DNA from 4 places in the Streptomyces sp. NPDC030021 genome. Region 4 is predicted to be linked to each of the others. Evidence: riboswitches for the same ligand, from Rfam matches in the RefSeq annotation. Region 4 holds a riboswitch; each other region holds the start of a gene.
What was found. Region 4 has a riboswitch for cobalamin ahead of metE (5-methyltetrahydropteroyltriglutamate--homocysteine S-methyltransferase). Riboswitches for the same ligand answer to the same signal wherever they lie in the genome.
Positions count from the first base shown of each region.

Region 1 (4,385 bases), on a different contig from region 4:
GTGGCCATGTCCGCCGTGCTCAACCTCGTCGGCGCGTTCATGTCCGTGGAGGTCGCCAAGACGATCTCCAAGGGACTGGTCAACGAGGAGGGCATCCAGCCAGAGGTGATCTTCGCCGCCCTGGTCGGAGCGATCCTCTGGAACCTCGTCACCTGGCTGGTCGGTCTCCCCTCCAGCTCCTCGCACGCCCTGATGGGCGGCCTGATCGGTGCCGCGGTCGCCTCCGCCGGCATCGGCGCGGTCAACGGCAGCGTCGTCGTCACCAAGGTCCTCATCCCCGCGATCGCCGCCCCGCTGGTGGCCGGCATCGCCGCGTACCTGGCCGCCAAGCTCACCTACAAGCTGGGCGACAAGGTCGGCGAGAAGACCTCCGCCAAGGGTTACCGCGCCGGTCAGATCGCCTCGGCCGGTCTCGTCTCCCTCGCGCACGGCACCAACGACGCGCAGAAGACGATGGGCATCATCACCCTGGCCCTCATCGCCGGCGGCGCGATCGCGCCCGACGCGAACCCGCCGGTCTGGGTCATCGTCTCCGCCGGCATGGCCATCGCGATGGGCACCTACCTGGGCGGCTGGCGCATCATCCGCACCATGGGCAGCGGCCTGACCGACCTGCACCCGCAGCAGGGCTTCGCCGCCCAGACCTCGGCCGCGTCCGTCATCCTCGCCTCCTCGAACCTGGGCTTCTCGCTCTCCACCACCCACTCGTGCTCCGGTGCGGTCATGGGTGCGGGCCTGGGCCGCAAGGGCGGTGTGGTCCGCTGGTCCACCGCGACCCGCATGTTCATCGCCTGGGGCCTGACCCTGCCGGCCGCCGCGCTGGTCTCGGCCGGTGCCGAGCTGGTCATGCGCATCGGTGACGTCGGCATCGCCGCGGTCACGCTCTTCCTGATCGGCTCCTGCCTGGCCATCTGGTTCATCTCGCGCCGCCAGGTCGTCGACCACAACAACGTCAACGAGGTGGAGCCGGCCCGCGCCGAGGAGCCGGGTGTCGTCACCACGGCGATCGCCGCGGTCACCGTCCCGCCGACCGTCGCCGCCGCCGGCACCACCGCCGCGGTCACGGACGAAGACCTCAAGGCCACCATCCCGGCCGCGACGCAGACCCCGGCGGCTCCGGCCGCCGCGGTCTGACCGAGACAGAGACACAAGAGGAAACGGCAGTATGAAGATCGACTGGGAAGCGCTCGGCTCCGTCTTCGGGGTCAGCCTCTTCGCCACCGTCGCCCTCGTGGCCCTCTTCACCCTGGGCCTGGTGGGCCTGTCCAAGCACGAGACCGCCACCGAGCAGGGTGGCACCGCCACCCTCGCCCGCAGCGGCGCGTACGCCTGCTTCGCGGTCATCGCCGCGGCCGTGGGCTACGGGATCTACCTGATCGTCGCCTGATCCGCCGCCCTGCGGCCGACCAGGCGTGAAGGCTCCCTCCGGGTTTGTCCCGGAGGGAGCCTTTCGCATCCCTCGCCCCCTGCCGCGCCCCTGCCGCGCCGCAGGTCAACGGCGAGTTGACGGGCCTTCGGCGTGCGTGGTGGACTGCCGGAGCCAATACGGCGGCATGGAGAGGAAGTCCGGTGCGAATCCGGCGCGGTCCCGCCACTGTCACCGGAACCGCACGCCGCGCGTGCGTCCCGGGAGCCAGGAACTCTCGCCGCCGGACACGTCGAACCAGGGCGCGGACCCTGAGTGAGGACATACCTGTCACCATGCGTGCCGATCGCGTCTTCGCGTACGGCGCCACGGCGGGCCTGATCGGCGACCGGATCCTCGGGGATCCGCGCCGAGGGCACCCCGTGGCCGCCTTCGGACGGGCCGCCGCCGCCGTCGAACGCTCCCTGTGGCGCGACGACCGCGCCCGGGGCCTCCTGCACACCCTGGTGTGCGCCGGGGGCGCGGCCGCCGTCGGAGCGCTGGGCGCCCGAGCCGTGCGCTCCCGGCCCGCAGTCGCCCGTATCGCCCTGACGGCCGCCGCCACCTGGGCCGTCGTGGGCGGTACCTCCCTGGGCCGTGAGGCCCGCGCCATCGGCGGCGCGCTCGCCGCCGGGGACATCGAGGTGGCCCGGGAGCGGCTGCCCCACCTGTGCGGACGCGACCCGCAGGCCCTGGACGGGCAGCAGATGGCCCGCGCCGTCGTGGAATCCGTCGCCGAGAACACCTCCGACGCGGTGGTCGGGGCCCTCGTGTGGGGCGCCGTCGCCGGAGTCCCCGGACTGCTGGCCTTCCGCGCCGTGAACACCCTGGACGCGATGGTCGGCCACAAGTCCCCCCGCTACCTGCACTACGGCTGGGCCTCCGCCCGGCTCGACGACCTGGCCGGCTGGCCGGGGGCCCGGCTGACGGCGGTCGCCGCCGTGCTGGCCGGCCCCGACCGGCGGGGCGCCGTACGGGCCTGGCGTGCGGACGCCGCCGCGCACCCGAGCCCGAACGCCGGACCCGTCGAGGCCTCCTTCGCCGGGGCGCTGGGCGTCAGACTGGGCGGAACCCTCGCGTACGGCGGCCGGGTCGAGCACCGGGCCGTGCTGAACGGCGGGGCCGGGCGGCCGGTGGAGGTCGCGGACATCGAGCGGGCGGTACGGCTGTCGCGGCAGGTGACCTGGCTGGCCCTGGGCGCCTGCGTGGCCGCCCGGCTGCTGGTCTCCCGAACGGCACGGAGAGGACGGCGCGGATGAGCGGCGCGAAGCGCGGCGGCGGTCTGCTGGTCGCGGGCACCACCTCGGACGCGGGCAAGAGCGTGGTCACGGCGGGCATCTGCCGCTGGCTGGCCCGGCAGGGTGTGAAGGTCGCGCCGTTCAAGGCGCAGAACATGTCGCTGAACTCCTTCGTGACGCTGGAGGGCGCCGAGATCGGGCGCGCCCAGGCGATGCAGGCCCAGGCGGCCCGCGTGGAGCCGACCGCGCTGATGAACCCGGTGCTGCTCAAGCCGGGCAGTGACCGCAGCAGCCAGGTGGTGCTGCTGGGCAAGCCGGTGGGCGAGATGAGCGCCCGCGGGTTCTTCGGGGGATCTGGGGGGTCGTCCCCCGGAAAGGCGCTGCACGGCGGGCGCCAGGAGCAGTTGCTCGGCATCGTCACGGACTGCCTGGAGCAGCTGCGGGGCACGTATGACGCCGTGATCTGCGAGGGGGCGGGGAGTCCGGCCGAGATCAACCTGCGCCGGACCGACATCGTGAACATGGGGATCGCGCGGGCCGCGCGGTTCCCGGTGGTCGTGGTCGGGGACATCGACCGCGGCGGGGTCTTCGCGTCCTTCTTCGGGACGACGGCGCTGCTCTCCCCCGAGGACCAGTCCCTGATCGCGGGATACATGGTCAACAAGTTCCGCGGCGACGTGTCGCTGCTGGAGCCGGGCATGGAGATGCTCCGCGGCCTGACGGGCCGTGCCACGTACGGGGTGCTGCCGTTCCAGCACGGCCTGGGCATCGACGAGGAGGACGGCCTGCGGGTCTCCCTGCGCGGGGCGGTACGCGAGTCCGTGGTCGCTCCGCCGGTGGGCGAGGACGTGCTGCGGGTCGCCGTGTGCGCGGTGCCGCTGATGTCGAACTTCACGGACGTCGACGCGCTCGCGGCGGAGCCGGGGGTCGTGGTGCGGTTCGTGGACCGGGCCGAGGAACTGGCCGACGCGGACCTGGTCGTCGTACCCGGCACCCGGGGCACGGTGAAGGCCCTTCAGTGGCTGCGGGAACGCGGGCTCGCGGACGCGCTGCTGCGACGGGCCGCCGAGGGGCGGCCGGTCCTGGGCATCTGCGGCGGGTTCCAGGTCCTGGGCGAGCGGATCTCGGACGAGGTCGAATCGAAGGCGGGCGAGGTCGACGGCCTCGGCCTGCTGCCCGTGCGCATCCGCTTCGAGCGCGAGAAGACCCTGGCCCGACCGGTGGGCTCGGCGCTGGGCGAGGACGTCGCGGGCTACGAGATCCACCACGGCGTCGCCGAGGTGCTCGGCGGCGAGGCCTTCCTGGACGGCTGCCGGGTCGGGTCGGTGTGGGGCACCCACTGGCACGGATCGCTGGAGTCGGACGGCTTCCGCCGGGCGTTCCTGCGGGAGGTGGCCACGGCCGCCGGCCGCCGCTTCGTCCCGGCGCCGGACACCTCGTTCGCCGCGCTGCGGGAGGAGCAGCTGGACCTGCTGGGCGACCTGATCGAGGAACACGCGGATACGCGTGCGCTGCTGCAGCTGATCGAGGACGGCGCCCCGGCCGGCCTGCCCTTCCTGCCGCCGGGCGCACCATGAGGGGCCGGGCCCTGCGGGGCTGTCCCCCACCCCGCCCCTTCCCGAAACCGGGCTCCGCCCAGACCCGCGCCTCAAACTCCCCCGGCTACCGCGGGGAGGGGCCCCCGGGCGGGGCTGAAATTGCCCTGCCGGCAATCCAGCCGCACCGGGCGCACGGCACCAGCC
Region 1 covers NZ_JBVIAH010000007.1:61,712-66,096, forward strand. The annotation lists gene ACZ4YL_RS15560 (inorganic phosphate transporter) at 1-1,134, shown strand, start outside; gene ACZ4YL_RS15565 (hypothetical protein) at 1,166-1,387, shown strand; cobalamin riboswitch at 1,511-1,665, shown strand; gene ACZ4YL_RS15570 (cobalamin biosynthesis protein) at 1,702-2,664, shown strand; partial or broken gene ACZ4YL_RS15575 (cobyric acid synthase) at 2,661-4,217, shown strand.
Region 1: linked by a shared signal. The riboswitch ahead of ACZ4YL_RS15570 (cobalamin biosynthesis protein) and the one ahead of metE (5-methyltetrahydropteroyltriglutamate--homocysteine S-methyltransferase) in region 4 are both predicted to bind cobalamin.

Region 2 (4,385 bases), on a different contig from region 4:
AACCACCCCGAAGATGATCCAGAAGGAGACCCAGGTCCGCATGATCGGCTACGGCGCCATGCTGACCGAGTCCTTCGTCGCCGTCATGGCGATCATCGCGGCCTGCATCATCGAGCCCGGGCTCTTCTTCGCGGTCAACTCCCCCGGCGGGGTCATCGGCACCACGGTCGAATCCGCCTCCCAGGCGGTGACCAACTTCGGCTTCGCCATCTCCCCCGAGGCGCTCGCCCAGGCCGCGAAGGACGTCGAGGAAGCCAGTCTGCTCTCGCGCACGGGTGGCGCGCCGACCTTCGCACTCGGAATGTCGGAGATCTTCTCCGCCGTGGTCGGCGGCGCCGGCATGAAGGCCTTCTGGTATCACTTCGCCATCATGTTCGAGGCGCTCTTCATCCTGACGACGCTCGACGCGGGCACCCGCGTGGGCCGGTTCATGCTCCAGGACACCCTCGGCAACGTGCACAAGTCCTTCAAGGACGTCAGCTGGAAGCCCGGCGTGTGGTTCGCGAGCGCGATCGTCGTCGGCGGCTGGGGCTACTTCCTGTGGGTCGGCATCAAGGACCCGCTCGGCGGGATCAACCAGCTCTTCCCGCTCTTCGGCATCGCCAACCAGCTGCTCGCCGCGGTCGCACTGGCCGTCTGCACCACGCTGCTGATCAAGTCCGGCCGGCTCAAGTGGGCCTGGGTGACGGGCGTTCCGCTGGTCTGGGACGCCACGGTGACCCTCACCGCGAGCTACCAGAAGATCTTCTCCGAGGACGTGAAGGTCGGCTTCTTCGCCCAGCGCGACAAGTACCAGGCCGGCATCGACGCCGACAAGGTCCTGCCGCCCGCCAAGAACATGGACGACATGCACACCGTGGTCACCAACGCCACAGTCGACGGCGTCCTGTGCGCCCTCTTCGCGGTCCTGATCATCGTGGTCCTCGCGGACGCGGCCCGGACCTGCCTCAAGGCCGTCCGCGACCCGGGGTCGGCGACCCTCTCCGAGACCCCGTGGACCGAGTCGAAGATCGTCGCTCCGGCCGGACTGATCGCGACCGCCGAGGAGCGGGCGGAGCTCGCCGCGGCGGGCCCGGACGCGGGCGGCGGACACGTCAAGGAGCCGGTGGCGTGAGCACCGTACGGAGCGTGCTGGCCAGGGCCCGGTTCTACGTACGGGAGTTCTCGGGGGAGGCCGCGTACGACCGCTACGTGGCCCACGCCCGCTCCCACGACCCGGACGCGGAGGTCCTGACCCGCCGCGCCTTCGAACGCGCCCGTACGGACGCCCGCGAGGCGGACCCCCGCGAGGGCTTCCGCTGCTGCTGAGCCCCGCCCCGCACACCGAAGGCCCCGCCGCTCCCCGCGGCGGGGCCTTCGTACGGTCGGCGCCCGCCCGTCGGCACCCGTCCTGCACACTCGACCGCATGGACATGGTGATCAGGGCGGTGCTGCCCGCCGAGTACGCGGAGCTGGGTGAGATCACGGCGCAGGCCTACCTCGCCGACGGGCATCTGGACTTCAACGAGGACGACCACTACCTGAACGTGCTGCGCGACGTGGCCGGCCGGGCCGCCCAGGCCGAGGTGCTCGTCGCCGAGCGGGACGGGCGGGTGCTGGGCGGTGTGACCTTCGCCGCTCCGGGCAGTCCGCTCGCCGACATCGCGGCCCCCGACGAGGCGGAGTTCCGGATGCTCGCGGTGGCCCACGAGGCGCGCGGCCAGGGCGCCGGCGAGGCTCTGGTGCGCGCCTGCGTCGAGCGGGCGCGGGCCCTGGAGGGCGTGACGGGCCTGGTTCTCTCCACCCAGCGCAGCATGGCCGGCGCCCACCGGATCTACGCGCGCCTGGGCTTCGTACGCACTCCGGAGCGGGACTGGGCGCCGATCGAGGGCCTGACACTCCTCACTTACCGGCTCAAGCTGTAGCCACGCCGACACTACATGTGGGGGTTACCGCACAGGGCCGCCCCCACATGTATGCTCATGCCTGCTGTCGCTGCAGGGGAATCCGGTGCGAATCCGGAACTGTCCCGCAACGGTATGAAGTGTCCGGCTACCGGACGCCAAGTCCGATGACCTGCCGACAGCGCGCCCGGCTCGACCGAACCGGGTGCCGATTCGTCCGGGCCTCGCGGTTGGGCCGGTGGACGCCATGCGGGGTACGCGTTCTCGTCGCGCCCGCATGCGCCCGCTCGCGCCCCGCTCCGCCGATGACCGGGCCGAGCGAGGGAGAGCTCCCGCCGTGACCATCGCGCCTTCCGCACCGCGCGCCGAGTCCACTTCTGGCGACAACACCGAGGGCCCGGGGGCCACGCTGCTGCGTACCCTCACCGAACTTACGGCGGACCTCCCCGACACCGACCCCGGCCGGGTCGCGGCCTCCGCGCTGCGCGGCCGCAGCTCCGCCGCCGACGACGCCGAACTGCGCGGGCTGGCCACGGAGGCCGCCGCCGGTCTGATCTCCGAGGACCCGGCCTACTCCCGGCTCGCCGCCCGCCTGCTGACGCTGGCCGTGCGCGACGAGGCCGCGAGCCAGGGCTCCACGTCCTTCTCGGCCTCCGTCGAGGTCGGCCACCGCGAGGGCCTCATCGCCGACCGCACGGCCGAGTTCGTCCGCACCCACGCGGGCCGGCTCGACTCGCTCGTCGAACTGACCCTCGCCGAGGGCGCCGACGACCGCTTCGGCTTCTTCGGCCTGCGCACCCTGCACAGCCGCTACCTGCTGCGCCACCCGATCACCCGTCAGGTCATCGAGACCCCGCAGTACTTCATGCTGCGCGTGGCCTGCGGTCTGGCCGCCGACGACAGCGTCCAGGCCGTGGAGGAAGTGGCCTCGCTGTACCGGCTGATGAGCCGCCTGGACTACCTGCCGTCCTCCCCCACGCTCTTCAACTCCGGTACCCGGCACCCGCAGATGTCCTCCTGCTACCTGCTGGACTCCCCGCTGGACGAGCTCGACTCGATCTACGACCGCTACCACCAGGTCGCCCGCCTCTCCAAGCACGCCGGCGGCATCGGCCTCTCGTACTCCCGTATCCGCGCCCGCGGTTCGCTGATCCGTGGCACCAACGGCCACTCCAACGGCATCGTGCCGTTCCTGAAGACCCTCGACGCCTCCGTCGCCGCCGTGAACCAGGGTGGCCGCCGCAAGGGCGCCGCCGCCGTCTACCTGGAGACCTGGCACGCGGACATCGAGGAGTTCCTGGAGCTCCGCGACAACACCGGTGAGGACCAGCGCCGTACGCACAACCTGAACCTCGCCCACTGGGTGCCGGACGAGTTCATGCGCCGCGTGAACGCCGACGCCGACTGGTCGCTGTTCTCCCCGGCCGACGTGCCCGAGCTGGTCGACCTGTGGGGCGACGCGTTCGACGCCGCCTACCGCAAGGCCGAGGCGGACGGCCTGGCCCGCAAGACCATGCCCGCCCGCGACCTGTACGGCCGGATGATGCGCACCCTCGCGCAGACCGGCCAGGGCTGGATGACCTTCAAGGACGCCTCCAACCGCACGGCGAACCAGACCGCCGAGCCGGGCACGGTCGTGCACTCCTCGAACCTGTGCACCGAGATCATCGAGGTCACCAACGACGGCGAGACGGCCGTCTGCAACCTCGGCTCGGTCAACCTGGGCGCCTTCGTCGTGGACGGCGAGATCGACTGGGAGCGGATCGACGAGACCGTCCGCACCGCCGTCACCTTCCTCGACCGCGTGGTGGACATCAACTTCTACCCGACCGAGCAGGCCGGCCGCTCCAACGCCCGCTGGCGCCCGGTGGGTCTGGGCGCGATGGGCCTCCAGGACGTCTTCTTCAAGCTGAAGCTGCCCTTCGACTCCCCCGAGGCGAAGGCTCTGTCCACCAAGCTCTCCGAGCGCATCATGCTGGCCGCGTACGAGGCCTCCTGCGACCTCGCCGAGCGCAGCGGCCCGCTGCCGGCCTGGGAGCAGACCCGTACCGCCCGTGGTGTCCTGCACCCGGACCACTACGACGTCGAGCTGAACTGGCCGGAGCGCTGGGACGCGCTGCGCACCCGCGTCGCCGAGACCGGCATGCGCAACTCCCTGCTCCTCGCCATCGCCCCGACCGCCACGATCGCCTCGATCGCCGGCGTGTACGAGTGCATCGAGCCGCAGGTGTCCAACCTCTTCAAGCGCGAGACGCTCAGCGGTGAGTTCCTCCAGGTGAACGGCTACCTGGTGGAGGAGCTGAAGCAGCTCGGCGTGTGGGACGCCCAGACCCGCGAGGCGCTGCGCGACTCCTCCGGGTCGGTCCAGGGGTTCAGCTGGATCCCGGCCGAGGTCCGCGAGCTGTACCGCACGGCGTGGGAGATCCCGCAGCGCGGTCTGATCGACATGGCGGCGGCCCGTACGCCGTTCCTGGACCAGTCGCAGTCGCTGAACCTGTTCCT
Region 2 covers NZ_JBVIAH010000003.1:63,493-67,877, reverse strand. The annotation lists gene ACZ4YL_RS06365 (carbon starvation CstA family protein) at 1-1,114, shown strand, start outside; gene ACZ4YL_RS06360 (CstA-like transporter-associated (seleno)protein) at 1,111-1,308, shown strand; gene ACZ4YL_RS06355 (GNAT family N-acetyltransferase) at 1,407-1,904, shown strand; cobalamin riboswitch at 1,956-2,077, shown strand; gene ACZ4YL_RS06350 (ribonucleoside-diphosphate reductase subunit alpha) at 2,221-4,385, shown strand, end outside.
Region 2: linked by a shared signal. The riboswitch ahead of ACZ4YL_RS06350 (ribonucleoside-diphosphate reductase subunit alpha) and the one ahead of metE (5-methyltetrahydropteroyltriglutamate--homocysteine S-methyltransferase) in region 4 are both predicted to bind cobalamin.

Region 3 (4,385 bases), on a different contig from region 4:
CTGCGGCTCACCGAGGCCTTCGGTGTGGATCCGGGGTTCTTCTCCGAGCGCGACACCAGCCGGCTGGTCGCCGACCTGCGCGAGGCGCTCGCGAACGAGGTGGCGCAGGCCCGCGTCTCCCCCTCCGACCTGGCCGAACTGGCCACCCGCATGCCCGCGGTCGCCTCGGTCCTGCTGGACCTGGGCCGGCGCAGCCAGCTCCTGGCCGAGCGGCTCGCCGACGCCGCCGACGGCCGGGACGCGGCCACCGACAGTCCGCGCTCGCCCCACGAGGAGATCCGCGAGTTCTTCTACCGGCGGCAGAACTACCTCCACGACACCGATCTCGCCGCCGAGGGTCTCGCCGCCGAGATCGGCATCCACCCGGGGGACGTCATCCGCGCGCTGACCCGCCGGCTCTCCGACCGGCACGGGATCCGGACGGCCACGGACTCCGACCGACTGCACCACTACGACCCCGCCGCCCGGGTGCTGCACCTGTCGAACCGGCTCCGGCCGGGGCAGCAGGCGTTCCGGATGGCCACCCAGCTGGCGCTGATCGAGTACGGGGACGAGCTGGACCGGCTGGCCGCCGAGGACTTCCCGCCCGGCTCCCCTGTCCACGCCCTCGCGCGGATCGGCATCGCCAACCACTTCGCGGGCGCGCTCATCCTCCCGTACCGCGCCTTCCACGCGGCTGCTGAGGAGTTCCGCTACGACATCGAGCGGCTCACCGACCACTTCGGGATCGGCTACGAGACGGTCTGCCACCGGCTGAGCACCCTGCAGCGGCCCAGGCTGCGCGGGGTGCCCTTCTCCTTCGTCCGGGTGGACCGGGCCGGGAACATGTCCAAGCGGCAGTCGGCGACCGGATTCCACTTCTCCCGCGCGGGCGGCACCTGCCCGCTGTGGAACGTGTACGAGGCCTTCGCCGCGCCCGGCCGCATCCACGTCCAGGTGGCCGCCATGCCCGACGGGCAGCGGTACCTGTGGACCGCCCGGGCCGTCACCCGTCACCGCGGCGGCTGGGGCGAGCCCGGCAAGACCTTCGCGATCGGGCTCGGCTGCGAGATCCGGCACGCCTCGCGGCTCGTGTACGCCGACGGGCTGGACCTCGACAACACGGCGGCCGCCACCCCGATCGGCATGGGCTGCCGCCTCTGCGAACGCCTCGACTGCCCGCAGCGGGCCGTGCCGCCGCTCGGGCGGGCGCTGGCCGTGGACGAGAACAGCAGCACCTTCATCCCGTACCCAGTGACCAGGAACGCGGCCCCGGCGCGGGACTGAGCGGGCGTCAACCGCGGACTCGGGTCGCGGGCGGGGCGACGCGGCCGGATGGCGAAGGCGCGCGGCGGCGGCTCTGGACTTACTAGGACGTCCAACTATATGTTCGTGGCACAAGGTCCGCGGTGCAGGGAAGCCGGTGAGAAACCGGCACGGTCCCGCCACTGTGACCGGGGAGTGTGCTGCCATCAACACGCCACTGACGAGGCCTGTCGGGAAGGCGGGCGGCACGCGGGGATCCGGGAGTCAGGATACCGGCCGCGGATGTTCCGTGTTGTCCACGAGGATGGAGCAGACACGCATGGCACCGGTTTGTACCCACGACCCTGGTGATCCGGCGGAGCGCACACACACGTTCGCGCGCTCATAGGTCGTCTCTTTCGACCAGTCCCACGACCCTCCCCAGCGGCGCGCCCCATCGGGTGCGGTCCGCCGGTCGGCCGTGCCATCCCCGGATCCAACCTGACGAGAGCAGGCACCCATGGTCCGTGAACTCACCCATTTCATCGGCGGCAAGCACACCACCGGATCCTCCGGCCTCTTCACCGACGTGTACGAACCCAACACCGGTGCCGTCCAGGCCCGGGTACCGCTCGCGGGGCGGGCCGACACCGAGGCCGCCATCGCGAACGCCGAGGAGGCGCAGGCCGACTGGGGGCAGTGGAACCCGCAGCGCCGCTCGCGCGTACTGCTGCGCTTCCTCCAGCTGGTCGAGGGCGAACGGGACTCCCTCGCCCGGCTGTTGTCCTCCGAGCACGGCAAGACCGTCGCCGACGCCCACGGAGACCTGCAACGCGGCCTGGAGGTGGTCGAGTTCGCCGCCGGTGTCCCGCACCTGCTCAAGGGCGAGTTCACCGACAACGCGGGTACCGGGATCGACGTGCATTCCCTGCGCTCACCGCTGGGCGTGGTCGCCGGGATCACCCCCTTCAACTTCCCCGCGATGATCCCCCTGTGGCAGGCCGCACCCGCCCTGGCCTGCGGCAACTCCTTCATCCTGAAGCCCTCCGAGCGCGCCCCCTCCGTACCGCTGCGCCTCGCCGAGCTGTTCCTGGAGGCCGGTCTGCCGCCCGGCGTGCTCAATGTGGTCAACGGCGGCAAGGAGGCCGTCGACACCCTCCTCGAAGACCCGCGCGTGCAGGCCCTCGGCTTCGTCGGCTCCACTCCGATCGCCGCGCACATCTACGCCACCGCCGCGGCCCACGGCAAGCGCGCCCAGTGCTTCGGCGGCGCCAAGAACCACATGATCGTGATGCCCGACGCCGACCTCGACCAGGCCGTGGAGGCCCTCATCGGCGCCGGCTACGGCTCCGCGGGCGAGCGCTGCATGGCCATCGCCGTCGCCGTACCCGTCGGCGAGGAGACCGCGAACGCCCTCGTGGCCAAGTTGACGGAGCGCATCGCCACCCTGCACGTGGGCCGCTCCGACGACCCCGAGGCCGACTTCGGGCCGCTGGTCAGCCAGGACGCGCTCGACCGGGTGAACCGCTACGTCGGCATCGGAGCCACCGAGGGCGCCGAACTCGTCGTGGACGGGCGCGGGTTCACCCTGCCCGGGCACGAGGACGGCTTCTTCGCCGGAGCGACCCTCTTCGACCGCGTGACCCCGCAGATGCGGATCTACCGCGAGGAGATCTTCGGCCCGGTGCTGTCCGTCGTACGGGCCGCCGACTACGAGGAGGCCCTGCGCCTGCCCACCGAGCACCCGTACGGCAACGGCGTCGCGATCTTCACCCGTGACGGGGACACGGCGCGCGACTTCACCCGCCGGGTGGGCGCCGGCATGGTCGGCGTCAACGTGCCGATCCCCGTCCCAGTGGCGTACCACACCTTCGGCGGCTGGAAGCGGTCCGGCTTCGGCGACCTGAACCAGCACGGCCCCGACTCGTTCCGCTTCTACACCCGTACCAAGACCGTCACCTCGCGCTGGCCCTCCGGGGCCAAGGAGGGCGCGAGCTTCACCATCCCGACGATGGGATGAGCCCGGTGACCCTCACCCTCAGCCCCGATCAGCTCGCCCTCGCCGAGGTCACCCTCGACTTCGCCCAGGAGCAGCTCGGCCCGTACGCCGTCACCTGGGACCAGGACAAGCACTTCCCGCTGGACGTGATCCGCAAGGCGGCGGACCTCGGGCTCGGCGGCGTCTACGTCCGCGAGGAGCACGGCGGTTCCGGGCTCAGCCGCAGCGACGGCGTCCTCGTCTTCGAGACCCTCGCCACCGGTTGCCCCTCCATCGCCGGGTACCTCTCCATCCACAACATGGTCGCCTGGATGGTCGACCGGTACGGGGACGCGGACCAGTGGGCCCGCTGGCTCCCCGACCTGTGCTCCGCCCGGTCGCTGGGCAGCTATTGTCTGACCGAACCCGGCGCCGGCTCCGACGCGGCCAGGCTGCGCACCCGGGCCGAGCGCACGGACGACGGCTATGTGCTGACCGGTGTCAAGCAGTTCATCTCCGGCGCCGGCACCTCCGAGGTCTACATCGTCATGGCGCGCACCGGCGGCGAGGGCGCGGGCGGCGTCTCCGCGTTCGTCGTCGAACGCGCGGACGCCGGGGTCTCCTTCGGCCCGGACGAGCGCAAGATGGGCTGGAACGCCCAGCCCACCCGCCAGGTGATCCTCGACGGGGTCCGCGTCCCCGCCGACCGGCGTCTCGGCGCCGAGGGCGACGGCTTCCGCATCGCCATGAACGGCCTCAACGGCGGCCGCCTCGGCATCGCCGCCTGCTCGCTGGGCGGTGCGCAGAGCGCGCTGGACCGCAGCCTCGCGTACCTGGCCGACCGGGAGGCGTTCGGGGCCCGGCTGCTGGACGCCCAGGCCCTGCAGTTCCGGCTCGCGGACATGGCCACCGAGCTGGCCGCGGCCCGCGCCCTGGTCCGCCAGGCCGCCGACGCGCTGGACCGGGGCGACCCCCTGGCCCCGCAGCTGTGCGCGATGGCCAAGCGGTTCGCCACCGACACCGGCTACGCGGTCGCCGACCGGGCCCTCCAACTCCACGGAGGTTACGGCTACTTGAGCGAGTACGGCATCGAGAAGATCGTCCGCGACCTTCGGGTCCACCAGATCCTGGAAGGCACCAACGAGGTCATGCGCATCATCGTCGCCCGCGGGCTCACGGAGGC
Region 3 covers NZ_JBVIAH010000004.1:313,670-318,054, forward strand. The annotation lists gene ACZ4YL_RS10335 (short-chain fatty acyl-CoA regulator family protein) at 1-1,266, shown strand, start outside; cobalamin riboswitch at 1,370-1,540, shown strand; gene ACZ4YL_RS10340 (CoA-acylating methylmalonate-semialdehyde dehydrogenase) at 1,745-3,244, shown strand; gene ACZ4YL_RS10345 (acyl-CoA dehydrogenase family protein) at 3,241-4,385, shown strand, end outside.
Region 3: linked by a shared signal. The riboswitch ahead of ACZ4YL_RS10340 (CoA-acylating methylmalonate-semialdehyde dehydrogenase) and the one ahead of metE (5-methyltetrahydropteroyltriglutamate--homocysteine S-methyltransferase) in region 4 are both predicted to bind cobalamin.

Region 4 (4,385 bases):
CTCGCTGACCGGTGACGACCAGGAGTGGCTCTTCCAGGAAATCGACCCGGGCGGCGCGCTCGCGCGCTTCAGTCCGGCGGCATGGTGCCTGTGCAGCCAGAACGACATCGAGCCGGTCCTGATGTCCGTGACCCCCTCACTCGGAGCCGACCTGCGGTTCTCCACCGAACTCCTCTCCTTCGACCAGGACCCGGGCGGGGTCACCGCGATCGTGAAGAACCGGGAGACCGGGGAGCACAGCACGGTGCGCGCGGACTACCTCGTCGCCGCCGACGGGCCGCGCAGCCCCGTGCGGGAGGCGCTCCGGATCGGCCAGAGCGGCTCCGGGGACCTGTTCCACAACGTGAGCATCACCTTCCGGTCCCAGATGCTGCCCCACGTGGTCGGCGACCGGCGATTCATCGTGTGCTACCTGACCAAGCCCGATGCCGACGGGGCCCTGCTGCCGGTCGACAACGGCGAGCGGTGGGTCTTCCACGCGCCCTGGCACCCGGACCGGGGGGAGACGCTGGAGGACTTCACCGACGAGCGCTGCGTGGAGCACATCCGCCGGGCCGTCGGCGCCCCCGACCTGGACGTCGAGGTCACCGGGAAGGCCCCGTGGCACGCCGCCGAGCGGGTCGCCGAGCGGTACGCGGTCGGCCGGGTCTTCCTGGCCGGTGACTCCGCCCACGAGATGTCCCCCACCGGGGCGTTCGGCTCGAACACCGGCATCCAGGACGCCCACAACATCGCCTGGAAGCTCGCCGCGGTGCTGGACGGTTCGGCCGGGCCGGGGCTGCTGCAGACCTACGAGGCCGAGCGGTTGCCGGTGGCCCGGGCGACGAGCGAGCGCGCCTCGGCGCGTTCGGCGGAGCACAGCCACCCGGGGTACGAGCCCGACCCCGAGCCCGGGTCCGCCTCCGAGCCCGCGTCCACCTCCGGGGCCGCGTCCGCGGCCGGGCCGGACTCCGCGCCGGGCGGTGGCGGCGGCCGGCAGGGCGGGGTCCTCTCCGTGGCCATGGGCTACCGCTACAACCGGGGCGCGGTGCTGGGAGCCGACCCGGACCGGCCCGTCGTACCCGACCGGATGCGGCTCTGCGGCGATCCGGGCAGCCGCGCACCGCACATGTGGCTGTGCGGTCCGGGGGATCCGGAGCCGAAGTCCACCGTGGACCTCTACGAGCGTTCCTTCGTCCTGCTGTGCTCCGAGGGCACGACGTGGCGTGCCGCGGGGCGGTCCGTCGCCGAAGAGCTCGGCCTGCCCCTGGACGTGTACGCGATCGGTACCGGCCCGGAGGCCGACCTGATCCCGGCGAACGGCGGCGACTGGACCGAGGTGCACGGCACGACCGAGGAGGGTGCGATCCTCGTCCGCCCGGACGGTTTCGTGGCCTGGCGCTCGGCGCAGGCGGTGGCGGATCCGGCAGCGGTCCTCCACGAGGTCCTGACCACGCTGCTGGACCGGTCCTGATCCGACCGCATCCGTTCCCGGAGAGACGAGGGCGCCGTCCGGCGGAGTGATCCGCGGGACGGCGCCTTTCACCTGGCGACGAGGCGGCCGGACCGGGTCATCGCGTCGTCTTCGAGCCGAGGCCCCCGGGTGTCCTGGGAACCCAGTCGGGGACCGCCGAGGCCTGCTTCGGATCCGGCTCCCGCATGGACACGCGCCAGCCGTTCTCTCCGGTGCTGCCGGTGAGGCGCACCACGAACGACTTGGTCTGGCCCGTGTCGTGGAAGTACACGACGACGAGCTGCCGCACGGACCCCTCGTCGTAGAACTCCGCGGTCACCTTCCCTTTGGCCCCCTCGTGGAAGGCCCGGATCCAGTTCCGGGCGGTCCGCTCGACGTCCCCCTTCGCGTCATCGGGCTCGGCGGCGAGCGCCTCCACCTCCTCGGCCTTGCCGTCGGCGAGCCGCCAGATCAGCTTCTGGGTGATCCGGAGGGACTCGGAGGTGGGGTACCCGACCACGCCCAGCGGTTCGTGGCCCGCGTAATCGGTCGCGTACTGCAGCTTCTCCTCGTCGGCGGCACACGCGGTGAGGCCGCCCCAGGCCAGCACGGACACCAGGGCGGCGCGTACGACGAGGGCAGCCCTGGGCCGGGCGCTCATCGGGGAACCCATACTTCCTCGGTCTTCCGGTGGTCATCGAGCGATCTCGATGCAGAGAGCTGCAACGTACTGCGCTGACCGGGCAGTTCGATCCGGTAAACGGACAAGAGGGACACAACTCGCGCCTCAGTGATGCAATTCACTCAATGGCTGGATTTTGACCCTCATGGGTCTCACCCCGCCATCCGGATGCCGGACAACTCCGCGCGCCGGCGGGGAACGCCGACTACTCTGGCCGGGCAGCTGGTTCGCCCCGTCCGCCAGGCGGGATGCGTCGTAAGAGGGAACCCGGTGGGAATCCGGGACTGCCCCGCAGCGGTGAGCGGGAACGACCGCCGTCATACGCACTGGGCCCGGACGGGCCTGGGAAGCGACGGCCAGTAGGAGTCTCGTACGGCATCCGTACGACGAGACGTGCCCGCGAGTCCGAAGACCTGCCCGTTGCCCGTACGCGACCGATCGCGCACGGAAATCCCGGTGACCTCGTGGGCGGGTCGGCGACATGTCAGGCGGACGACCGCGGACGCGTGCAGCTGCACGTACCCGTACCCGGTCGGGATCCGCCCGGTTCGTCATCCCTTCGCGCCCTCGGCCCCTCACCGGGTCCACAGGAGAACGCTCGCGAAGGAGAGTTCCGTGACCCGCACGACCCCCGCCGCCGCAGGACGGCCCACCGTGGCCACCGTGTACGGCTACCCCCGCCAGGGCCAGAACCGCGAACTGAAGAAGTCCGTCGAGGGCTACTGGAAGGGCCGCGTCACCGCCGACGCCCTCCGGGAGACCGCCCGCGACCTGCGCCGCACCAACTGGCAGCAGCTGGCCGACGCCGGCATCACCGAGGTGCCGACCGGTGACTTCTCGTACTACGACCACGTGCTGGACACCAGCGTGATGGTCGGTGCCGTCCCCGAACGGCACCGCGCCGCCGTCGCGGCCGACCCGCTCGACGGGTACTTCGCGATGGCGCGCGGTACGCAGGACGTGGCGCCGCTGGAGATGACCAAGTGGTTCGACACCAACTACCACTACCTGGTGCCGGAACTCGGCTCCGACACCGTCTTCACCGCCGACTCCACCCAGCAGGTCGCCCAGCTGGGGGAAGCGCTCCGGCTGGGCCACACCGCCCGCCCGGTCCTGGTCGGCCCCGTCACCTACCTGCTGCTGGCCAAGCCCGCCCCCGGCGTCGCCGCCGGCTTCGATCCGCTGGCCCTGCTCGACCGGCTCCTGCCCGTCTACGCCCAGGTCCTGGCCGACCTGCGCGCCGCCGGAGCCGAGTGGGTGCAACTGGACGAGCCCGCCCTGGTGCAGGACCGCACCCCGGCCGAGCTGAACGCCACCGCCCGCGCGTACCGGGAACTCGGCGGCCTGACCGACCGGCCCAAGCTGCTCGTCGCCTCCTACTTCGACCGGCTCGGCGAAGCCCTGCCCGTGCTGGCCAAGGCACCCGTCGAAGGGCTCGCCCTGGACTTCACCGAGGCCGCGGCCGCGAACCTCGACGACCTCGCCGCCGTCGGGGGCCTGCCCGGCAAGCGCCTCGTCGCCGGTGTCGTGAGCGGCCGCAACATCTGGATCAACGACTACGAGAAGTCCCTCGCCACCCTCGGAACCCTCCTGGGGCTCGCCGGCCGGGTGGACGTGGCCACCTCCTGCTCCCTGCTCCACGTGCCGCTGGACGCCACCGCCGAACGGGACATCGACCCGCAGGTCCGGCGCTGGCTCGCCTTCGCCCGCCAGAAGACCGCGGAGGTCGCCACCCTCGCCCGGGGCCTGGCGCGCGGCACGGACGCCATCGCCGCCGAACTCGTCGCCAACCGGGCCTACCTGGCCTCCCGCGCCGGCTCCGCCCTCACCCACGATCCGGCGGTCCGGGCCCGCACCGCCGCCGTCACCGACGCGGACGGGCGGCGCGGCCGGCCGTACGCGGAGCGGGCCGCCGCCCAGCGGGCGCACCTGGGTCTCCCGCTGCTTCCGACGACCACGATCGGATCGTTCCCGCAGACCACCGAACTGCGCACGGCCCGCGCCGACCTGCGGGCCGGGCGCATCGACACCGCCGGCTACGAGGACCGCATCCGGACCGAGATCCGGGAGGTCCTGGCCTTCCAGGAGAAGGCCGGCATCGACGTCCTCGTGCACGGCGAGCCCGAACGCAACGACATGGTCCAGTACTTCGCCGAGCAGCTCACCGGGTACCTGGCCACCCAGCACGGCTGGGTCCAGTCCTACGGCACCCGCTACGTCCGCCCGCCCGTCCTGGCCGGTGACATCTCCCGCCCCGACCCGATGACCGTG
Region 4 covers NZ_JBVIAH010000015.1:47,604-51,988, reverse strand. The annotation lists gene ACZ4YL_RS27105 (FAD-dependent oxidoreductase) at 1-1,453, shown strand, start outside; gene ACZ4YL_RS27100 (hypothetical protein) at 1,551-2,105, opposite strand; cobalamin riboswitch at 2,321-2,549, shown strand; gene metE (5-methyltetrahydropteroyltriglutamate--homocysteine S-methyltransferase) at 2,730-4,385, shown strand, end outside.